2 linked regions of the Heyndrickxia acidicola genome follow. The main gene of each other region encodes a partner of the protein of the gene in region 2 in a complex. Links are inferred from orthologs where the notes say so. Each region holds a gene or a part of one and is shown on either strand. Other genes may lie near its edges.

The links. The genes of interacting proteins can lie anywhere in the genome.
Region 1: the proteins of spoIIQ (region 2) and A5N88_RS01730 are in contact, whole or in part, in a crystal structure (PDB 3TUF), measured with the Bacillus subtilis proteins. The link is inferred for Heyndrickxia acidicola from one-to-one orthologs.

Annotation. Positions count from the first base shown.
Region 1 is NZ_KV440953.1:378,452-381,796, forward strand. What follows is about bases 1-2,735. They hold A5N88_RS01730 (SpoIIIAH-like family protein), read left to right. Parts: upstream 1-959; coding sequence 960-1,511; downstream 1,512-2,735. Other genes in these bases: spoIIIAF (stage III sporulation protein AF), read left to right, coding at 1-291; spoIIIAG (stage III sporulation protein AG), read left to right, coding at 284-946; accB (acetyl-CoA carboxylase biotin carboxyl carrier protein), read left to right, coding at 2,017-2,526; accC (acetyl-CoA carboxylase biotin carboxylase subunit), read left to right, coding at 2,540-2,735. Also shown: more of accC, read left to right, coding at 2,736-3,345. UniProt on the Bacillus subtilis protein: Involved in forespore engulfment. Forms a channel with SpoIIIAH that is open on the forespore end and closed (or gated) on the mother cell end.
Region 2 is NZ_KV440953.1:3,118,547-3,125,164, reverse strand. Bases 1,722-4,715 are described here. They hold spoIIQ (stage II sporulation protein SpoIIQ), read left to right. Parts: upstream 1,722-2,807; coding sequence 2,808-3,623; downstream 3,624-4,715. Other genes in these bases: spoIIID (sporulation transcriptional regulator SpoIIID), read left to right, coding at 4,060-4,323; spoIID (stage II sporulation protein D), read left to right, coding at 1,722-2,451. Outside these bases: A5N88_RS14590 (LemA family protein), read left to right, coding at 1-155; A5N88_RS14585 (TPM domain-containing protein), read left to right, coding at 152-901; more of spoIID, read left to right, coding at 1,438-1,721; A5N88_RS14565 (rod shape-determining protein), read left to right, coding at 4,803-5,804; A5N88_RS14560 (flagellar hook-basal body protein), read left to right, coding at 5,883-6,618. UniProt on the Bacillus subtilis protein: Involved in forespore engulfment and required for anchoring membrane proteins on the forespore side of the septal membrane. Forms a channel with SpoIIIAH that is open on the forespore end and closed (or gated) on the mother cell end.

The DNA.
Region 1 (3,345 bases), 2.7 Mb from region 2 along the record:
GACCAATATCAAAAAAGTATACAGACCATTAAGGTAGAAATGAAAAGTGGAGCAGAAACATCCATGGATCCCAACAACATTGAAAAAGTGATTGTAAGCTTAAAAGATGCTGATGACCAAAAGGTGATTCCAGCAGTAAAGCCAATCGTGATCAATCCTGAAAAACCAGTTCAAACTCAGACAAACACAGAAGATAAAAATATTATTTCATTGCTGTCCAATTGTTGGAATATTAGCCGTAATCAGATACAACTTCAATCTGAAGGGGGGGTTCCCGCATCAAATGAATGATAAAAAGGGCCCGTTCGACTGGATCAAGGATAAGCTTTTTCAATCAGGGGAACAAAAGGTGAATGAAAAAAAAGGAGGTAAACTACAGTATTTTTTTATTCTTTTATTAGCTGGAGTTGCCTTTATGCTCATAACAAATATATGGCAAAGCAGCTCGAAGAAAAGCAGCGCTGTCTCACTGAATACATCTGCGCCGCCAAAGTCCGTTGCTGCCTTTGGCACTACTTCAAAGAAGCAAAGCAATGCATTAACCGGCAAAGACTATGAGGTGCGATATGAAAATGAGTTAAAGGATGCTCTCAGTCAAATTGCCGGGGTTGGTTCTGTAGACGTCGTTGTAAATGTGGATGCATCCGAGAGTAAAGTGTATGAAAAAGATTCAACCATCCACAATCAAACTACTACTGAGAGCGACCAAAAAGGCGGACAAAGAAAAATAGAGGATTTATCAAAAGATGAAAAGCTTGCCATCGTTCGAGAAGGTGATAAAGAAGTGCCATTAGTTACAGAAACGAAAAAGCCGAAAATAACAGGTGTACTCGTTGTTGCTGAGGGAGCTGGAGATATAGCTATAAAGGCACTGATAAAAGAGGCTGTTTCCACCGCTTTGGATGTGCCATCCTATCGAGTATCTGTTATGCCTAAAAAAAATTAAGGGGGAATTTTACATGTTACTTAAAAAGCAAACAGTTTGGTTATTGACAATGCTAAGTCTAGTTGTGGTGTTATCTGTCTATTATGTTACTTCAGAACCCAAATCAAGTGATTTGTCAGCGATGGACAAGGTATCCCAAAATACTAAAAGTCAAAACAAAACTCAAACAACTGCCGATAATAAGAAGAATATTAAAGTCGATACTACAAATGCTACTGATGAAGTATTTGAAACCATTCGGATGGACCGCCAGGATAAATTCAGCAAGCAAAAAGAAGAACTGACAAATAAATTAGCCTCTACGTCCCTATCAGCAGAGGAAAGAAGCAAAGCAGCAGATGAAATGCAGCAGCTGACGGCCAATGCCCAAAAGGAACAGGTTTTAGAGAGCATGATTAAGTCTCAGGGCTATTCAGATGCTTTAGTAGAAGTAGATCCTGGAAATGAAGTTCATGTAACAGTAAAATCAAACAGCCATAGCAAAACAGCTGCAAATAATATCGTACGGCTGGTATCGGAAGAAATGAATGCTGCACAAAATATAGCAGTAGTATTTCAAAAATAGGACTGGGGAAGTTTTCCTCAGTTTTTTTATTGTTTAGCTCTGTTAATTTTCTATGTTGAAAACTGCTCGTTTTTTTGCTCATTTTACAGTACAGAAAGAAAACAACAAATTCCTTTAACAAAGCCAACTGTTTAAAAGTGTATAGCTAGGCTGAATTTAAGTTTTTACCTTGAAGATTGAAGCGGATAAACGATACTCCTGCGGGATGAGCAGACTAAGGGAGACCCCAAAGGAGCAGGTTTCACCGGCAATCAATTTATTAGAAAAAACTAATTTTAATTTATATAGAAATGATGATAACTGATTCAAATATTGAATTTAGGTTCACTCTTATCGTATGATATTAGTAGTTCGTCTTTTTAAAGAGAACTGGTGCCATACATAAAAAAAAGTTTGGTATAATATAAAATGAAAGCTCACGGTAATTGAATCTGTGACGGTAAATACTTCATAAGACAAGAAAAACAAGAGCTTGTTCTTACAAATTTAATGAAGAGGTGTAATTATGTTGAAAGTGCAAGAAATTCGTGAATTAATCAAGCTTATTGACCAATCAAGCATTGATGAATTTGAATACGAACATGAGGGTGCATCCATTAAGATGAAAAAAAATACGGGTGTGACGGTTGTAGAACCTCAGTATGCAGTACAAGCCCCTCCTGCAGCTGTTATTCCTGCACAGCCAATCCATCATGAGAGTATTGCAGCTTCCCCTGCTCCGGCTATTTCTGAGGTTCAGAAACAAGAATCTGTTTCAGCAGTGAATGATGCAAATCTACATAAAATTGTTTCTCCTATGGTAGGAACATTTTATGTATCTCCATCACCGGACAGTGATCCTTATGTACAAGAAGGCTCCAAAGTCCAAGCAAACACAGTTGTTTGTATTGTTGAAGCGATGAAGCTATTTAATGAAATTGAAGCAGAGGTAGATGGCGAAATCGTTGAAGTCCTTGTTAAAGATGGACAGCTTGTAGAATATGGACAGCCATTGTTCCTAGTAAAGTCCAAGTAAGGAGCGAACTGATATGATTAAAAAAGTACTAATCGCCAATCGCGGTGAAATCGCGGTCCGTATTATCAGAGCATGCAGGGATATGGATATTGAAACTGTAGCAGTGTATTCCGAGGCAGATAAAGAGGCTCTCCATGTCCAGCTTGCTGATGAAGCATACTGTATTGGACCAAAGGCATCAAAAGACAGTTATTTAAACTTTACCAACATTATTAGTGTTGCAACACTTACTGGATGTGATGCTATTCATCCAGGATACGGCTTTTTAGCCGAAAATGCGGATTTTGCTGAACTATGCCGTGAGTGCAATGTAACATTTATTGGTCCAAGCCCTGAAGCAATTTCGAAAATGGGGACTAAGGATGTTGCCCGTGAAACGATGAAAGCGGCTGGAGTTCCGATTGTTCCAGGTTCACAAGGGGTAATAAAAGATATTGAAGATGCAATTCAAATTGCGAATAAGATTGAATATCCAGTCATTATTAAAGCAACAGCCGGCGGTGGCGGAAAAGGTATCCGTGTTGCAAGAAATGAAGAAGAGCTGATCAAGGGAATCAATATTACCCAGCAGGAAGCGGCTACTGCATTCGGTAACCCGGGTGTCTATCTTGAAAAATATATTGAAGATTTTCGCCATGTGGAGATTCAGGTTATGGCTGATCAATACGGCAATGTCATTCACCTTGGCGAACGCGATTGCTCTATTCAAAGAAGGCTTCAAAAACTTCTGGAGGAGTCGCCTTCCCCTGCGCTGAACAGTGAAATCAGGGAACAGATGGGACAAGCAGCTGTCAAGGCTGCCCAAGCGGTTGACTATAC
Region 2 (6,618 bases):
ATAATAATGAGGTTGCATCTTACAATAAAAAGGTGAAAAGATTCCCGGGGGCCATTGTAGCAAATGCGTTTGGCTTCCATGAAAAAGAGTACTTTCAAGCTGCAGCAGGTGCAGATAAGGCTCCGACTGTAGACTTTAATAGTGATAAAAAATGATTAAAAAGGGCTTCCTTTTAACTGCCTTATGGGCCTTTATAACGGTTAGTTTTTTCACTGTAAGTGTTAAGGCAGAAATACCTGATCCTGTAGGAAATATTTATGTTCAGGACCATGCCGGCATCCTTTCCAGCGAAGACAAAAAGGAACTGGCACAATTAGGGGAACACCTTAATGATAAAACTAAAGCACAAATTTCCGTTTTAACAGTAAAAGGTCTGGATGGAAAATCAGTGGAGGAGTATGCAGTAGACGCTTTTAGAAAATTTCAGCTTGGCGATAAAAAGTTAAATAATGGTGTATTATTATTAATTGACACAAAGGGAAGACACATTCGCATTGAAGTAGGGTATGGGTTGGAAGGAGCTCTTCCAGATGGAAAAGTAGGAAGAATATTGGATGAGTATGCAATTCCCTACCTCAAGGACGAACAGCCAGCTAAAGCGGCTGTAAACACCTATAAGAAGCTTTACAATGAGGTGGCATTAGAATATAAAATAGACGATAAAACCAATCCTAAGCCATATGAATCAAGCCAGGGACTGCCATTATGGCAGATCATGCTGATTGCCGCGGCTCTGTTGATTCTTATTACAGTTGATATAAAGTTCTTTGGAGGCACCTTCACTTATCTAATCCTAAATATTGCATCGGCTTTCTTTAGGAATGGAGGCGGAGGAGGCGGAGGAAATCAAAAAGGCGGCGGTGGTTCATCTGGCGGCGGTGGTGCAAGCAGAAATTGGTAACAACAAAATAAAAGTAAGTACCGGCTTTTATTTAGAAAAGGCCGGTTTTTTTATTTATAGAATCTGTTAATCTTGCCTGTTTATTTCTGTTGCTGACAATCTCATTCCGCGGTCGGTAGGGAAGCCTCCTCTGACTCGTCTTATGCTGGTCGCCGATGAACGAGCGCTCTCCGCTTTTCTTGTCCAGCTTCGTGCGCTATCGGCTCGAGGTCATAAGCCAAGCCAGAGGATAGGTTAAAGAGCAAACCTCACCTCTGGCTCATCTTATGCTGGTCGCCGATGAACGAGCGCTCTCCGCTTTTCTTGTCATAATTGCTTGTCCATTTCCATATGCTGATTATAGATTGTAAGTTTTCAATCGTATATCAGAGCTGTTTTCCTATTAATTCGTTTAAGGGATTAATCGGAATTTTGTAAGTTTTCCTTTCTTCTTTCTTTTGCTTTATAAAAGCTTGGAGATAGACCATTGTTCACTAACGCCCAAATAACAACACAGCTTACGAAAAGAGTCTAAATCAATAATGGAGGCACTAGTCATGAAACAAATGAAACCTGTATTCGCAGCTTCTATTCTCATTATTTTCGTATCTTGTTTGATCCCCTCACTGCTTGTTCTTCCCTTTTCATCAAACAAAACCAACTCCCTCCAGATTCACTCTCCTCATAGAACGGTTAAGAGGACAGGTGCAGAGATAGAAGTATCTGTATACCGGTCAATGAGCAATAAAACGGAAACTCTTCCTCTTGAAGATTATGTAGCTGGAGTAGTAGCTTCCGAAATGCCAGCTAACTTTAATATAGAAGCCTTAAAGGCTCAAGCTCTTGCTGCCAGGACTTTTATTGTAAATCATTTATACTTTGGAGGCCGGTCCGATTTACCTGGAGGAGCAAATGTCACAGATACCCCAAATGATCAGGTTTTTCATAATAAAGCCGAACTAAAGAAAATCTGGGGGAAAGATTACCAGGAAAATTTCAATAAGATTAGTCAGGCTGTTTTAAGTACAAAAGGGCTCATTATCACATACAATGGAGAACCGATTTCTGCGTCTTTTTTTTCAACAAGTAATGGATATACAGAAAACTCCGAGGATTATTGGGGAAATAAGGTTCCTTATTTAAGAAGTGTGAAAAGCACGTGGGATGATTCATCCCCTAAATTCTATAAGCAAGTAAAAATATCGGCGGCCGAAGTGGAAGCGAAGCTAGGCGTCCATATTCCGGCTAATGGAAGCATCGGGACTATCATTTCCAGAACAGCAGGCAACCGTGTCGGCACCGTTACTATTGGAGGCAAGAGCTTTACAGGAAGACAGGTTAGAGAAGCCCTTAACCTGGCCTCATCCGATTTCAGCTGGATAAGAAAGGACAATGATATTATCTTTACAACAAAAGGATATGGCCATGGTGTGGGGATGAGCCAATATGGAGCTAATGGCATGGCACAAGAAGGAAAGAAATTTACGGATATTGTAAAGTATTATTACAAAGGAGTACAAGTGACTGATTATTTAAGCATGCTGGAAAAGCAAAACGGCAAAAAACTATAATAGCAAGCAGGAACAGCTTCCATCATTTAAGTGATGGAGCTTTTTTAATTTAAGGCATTGTAAGAGAGGACTATGTTGGTTGTTAGCTCATTGGTGTGAAACAGCTGTTTCTGTAAAATGAGCTGAAAAACGAGAGTTATCAATATAGAAGCTTTAATACAATTTTCTCTCTGATTCCCCCGCCATTCTCTTTTCATCAATTTTGAATGATGGTCAAAATTCACTCTTATGGACCCAATAAAATAATAAATCATGCATAGAAAAAAATATTTGTCGAATAATAATAAATTTAAATTCTTTCTCCTCATGTATATATTTCCAGTTATCTGTTCAAACTGATTGTTGAGGTGATGAAAATGAGAGAGGAAGAAAAGAAACAATCTTCTCAAGTAAAAAGCTTGTTTAGAAAACGGTGGGTGTATCCAGCAATTTATTTAGCGAGTGCAGCATTAATTATTACAGCAATCTTTTGGTACCAAACTGCGGGAAGTAACTCTGCCAAAGACCAGTTTAAGAAAGATGGAAGTGAGTTATTAGGCCAGAAGGCAGATAAAAATCCGGCAGTTGAGGTAGGAAAAGCAGTTGAGGACTTTAAAATGCCTTTAGAAAATCCGGAATTGGCAAAAGTAGAAATGGGATTCTATGATGCAAAAGCATCTAAGAAGCAGCAGGAAGCAGCCATGGTGGTTTATGGTTCTACTTATTCTCCAAACCGTGGAATCGATATAGGCATGAAAAATGGCAAGGAATTTAAGGTAGTAGCATCGATGGCAGGAACTGTCACAAAGGTTTCAGAAGATGCAATGCTTGGTAATGTAATCGAAATTCAGCATTCCAATGGTGTTGTGACTCAATATCAATCTGTGAAAGACTTCCAAGTAAATGTTGGAGACAATGTTCAACAAGGACAAGTTATAGCGAATGCTGGAAACAGCCAGATTAGTGAAAATGAAGGTATCCATGTACATTTTGAAATCCGTAAGGACAATGTCGCTGTAAACCCAACAACTTATTTTGGTAAACCATTGTCTGCCGTTCAAGTAGATGGAGCAGCTTCTCAATCAAGCAATTCCAATAGTACTCAACAATCCAGTCCTTCAAACGGACAGGATACAAACAGTAAATCTCAGGACTCAAATTCTACACCCGATACAAATGATTCCCAAGGCTGATTAAAAAGCTGGGCAAAGAGCAGAAATTAGATGTTCTGCTCTTTTTTATATGCAGTCTGTCCGGATTGAGTTTTGGATTAGTTGCTGCAGGGTTAAAAAATATTTTTTTCTAAATTTTCTTAATATCCTGTCCTTATTATTTAATTCGTGCATATATTTTTATCCAAGCTAATAAAATATTACAAACTTGACAAAAACAAAGAGAGTGTTTGAGGTGAAGAGTCGTTAACCATAAATATATACAGTTAAAGACATGACTATTCCTTGCAAAAATAGAGAGCAGTTCTCTTTGCTTTCTTCCGCATACATAATCAAGCAGATGTTCGAGACTATTTAAAATGATAATCGCTTCTCTATGCGGCCTCTACTATTCCATTGAAGTGAAGGCGAGTCTCATTTCACACTTCTCACATCCAATTTGGGGAGGGCGAGTGGTGTGCACGATTACATCAAAGAGAGAACTATCAAGATTGGAAGATATATCGTGGAGACGAGAAAAACAGTTCGCGTAATTGCGAAGGAGTTTGGCGTGTCCAAAAGTACAGTTCATAAGGATCTTACTGAACGATTGCCGGAAATTAACCCGGACCTAGCAAATGAAGTAAAGGATATATTAGACTATCATAAATCGATTCGCCATCTTCGGGGCGGTGAAGCAACGAAACAGAAGTATAAGAAAGAAGAATTCCAAAGCAACTAAAACATGAGCGCGGAGCCATTCATCTAAACAATGGTTCCGGGCTTTTATTGTATAAAAGCTTCTGTTATGACTCAATGTTGATTGGATCGGAAGGCGCGAGACTCTTGCGGGAGAAGCGGGTTAGGGTAGAACCCCGCAGGAGCGTGCGGCGAAAAGGCTTTCCTGCCGCCCGCGGAAAACGAGTCCTGCTACGGAAATCAACAGGCAAGATTAACAGAGCCTAACATAAAAATGTTTAAGAAAATTTGACAATTGATTCCTTATCTCGACATTTTTATGCTAAAATATAAAATTAGGGAAATAGAGACTTTAGTATGATATGAATACACAAAATCCTTTGACAATAAGGGCTAAATTAGCCGATACAGTTGATTTTCCAATCGGATCTATAGATGTGACGAATAAAGGATAGTTGATCAACATGAATCTTAATAAAGCCAGATAAAAAAGAAAAAATAATTGGAAGGAGCAGGCAATTCATGTTTGCAAAAGATATTGGTATTGATCTAGGTACTGCAAATGTTTTAATACATGTAAAAGGTCAAGGAATCGTTTTAAATGAGCCATCAGTGGTTGCTATTGATAAAAATCAAAATAAAGTACTGGCGGTAGGAGAAGAAGCCAGACGCATGGTTGGACGGACACCAGGAAATATTGTAGCTATCCGTCCTCTGAAAGATGGAGTCATCGCAGATTTTGATGTGACGGAAACAATGCTTAAGTATTTCATTAATAAATTAAATGTAAAAGGCTTTTTATCCAAACCAAGAATTCTTATCTGCTGCCCAACAAATATCACAAGTGTAGAGCAAAAAGCCATTCGGGAAGCTGCTGAAAAGAGCGGAGGCAAGAAGGTTTACCTCGAAGAAGAACCAAAAGTTGCGGCTATAGGGGCAGGAATGGATATCTTCCAGCCAAGCGGAAACATGGTAGTAGATATTGGAGGAGGTACAACAGACATAGCTGTACTTTCCATGGGTGATATTGTAACGTCTGCCTCTATTAAGATGGCTGGGGATAAGTTTGATAATGAAATTCTTCAGTATATTAAAAAAGAATATAAATTGTTAATTGGCGAGAGAACCGCTGAAAACATCAAAATAAACATTGGCACGGTATTCCCTGGTTCACGTAATGAATCAATGGAAATCAGGGGAAGAGACATGGTTTCCGGCCTGCCTAGAACCATTACTGTAAATTCAGTTGAAATAGAATCCGCTCTTCGTGAATCGGTGGCTGTCATCACTCATGCGGCAAAAAATGTCCTGGAAAGAACTCCGCCGGAATTATCTGCAGATATTATCGACCGCGGTGTTATTTTAACAGGTGGCGGAGCGCTTCTTCACGGAATCGACCAGCTTCTCGCAGAGGAACTGAAAGTACCAGTATTAGTTGCTGAAAACCCGATGGATTCTGTAGCGGTGGGAACCGGCATTATGCTCGAGAATATTGATAAAATCTCCAGAAGACGTTTTGGATAATTATTTTCTTTTACCCGTCATGACTCAATTTGAACCCAAAAGGCATTTAATAACTCTTCTAATGGGGTGGAAAAGAATATGTTGAGGGGCTTTTACACTGCTGCTTCTGGAATGCTCGCGCAGCAGCGTTTAACCGATATGTTAACCAATAACTTAGCCAATGCAAATACACCGGGTTTTAAACAGGATCAGTCTTCCATAAGGGACTTTCCTCAGCTTTTGCTTCAACGTATGGACCAGCAGAGTCTGCCTGTGAAGGATGCACCGTCTCTTCCAAGCTTTACTCAAGTCGGCAGTTTAAGTACTGGAGTATACCTTCAGGAAACACAGCCAAAATTTTTACAGGGAGATTTGCAGAATACGGGGAAAAAGACGGATCTCGCCATTGTTGATCAAGGAACGAATTCCAGTGCTGATAGTTTTTTTACTATACAGGGGGAAGATGGTCACGTCCGCTATACTCGAAACGGTAATTTTACTCTAGACCAGAATGGGTATTTGACACAGGATAACGGGTTATATGTCCTGGATAGCAACGGAAATAAAATTCAGCTGAAAAGTGATCAATTCACAGTAGATAATAACGGGAACATATCAGAAAACGGGAATCGAGTGGCAACACTTGGGATTGCCTATACGAATAAACCGATGTCTTTGATAAAAGAAGGAGACGGCCTTTATGGAACTGTAAATAATGCCAAGCTTCCTGCCTCGCAAAACACTCAGTTCACTTTAAATCAAGGATTTCTTGAAGCATCTAATGTTGATCAAACGCAAGTAATGACACAAATGCTTGCTGCCTATCGTTCTTTTG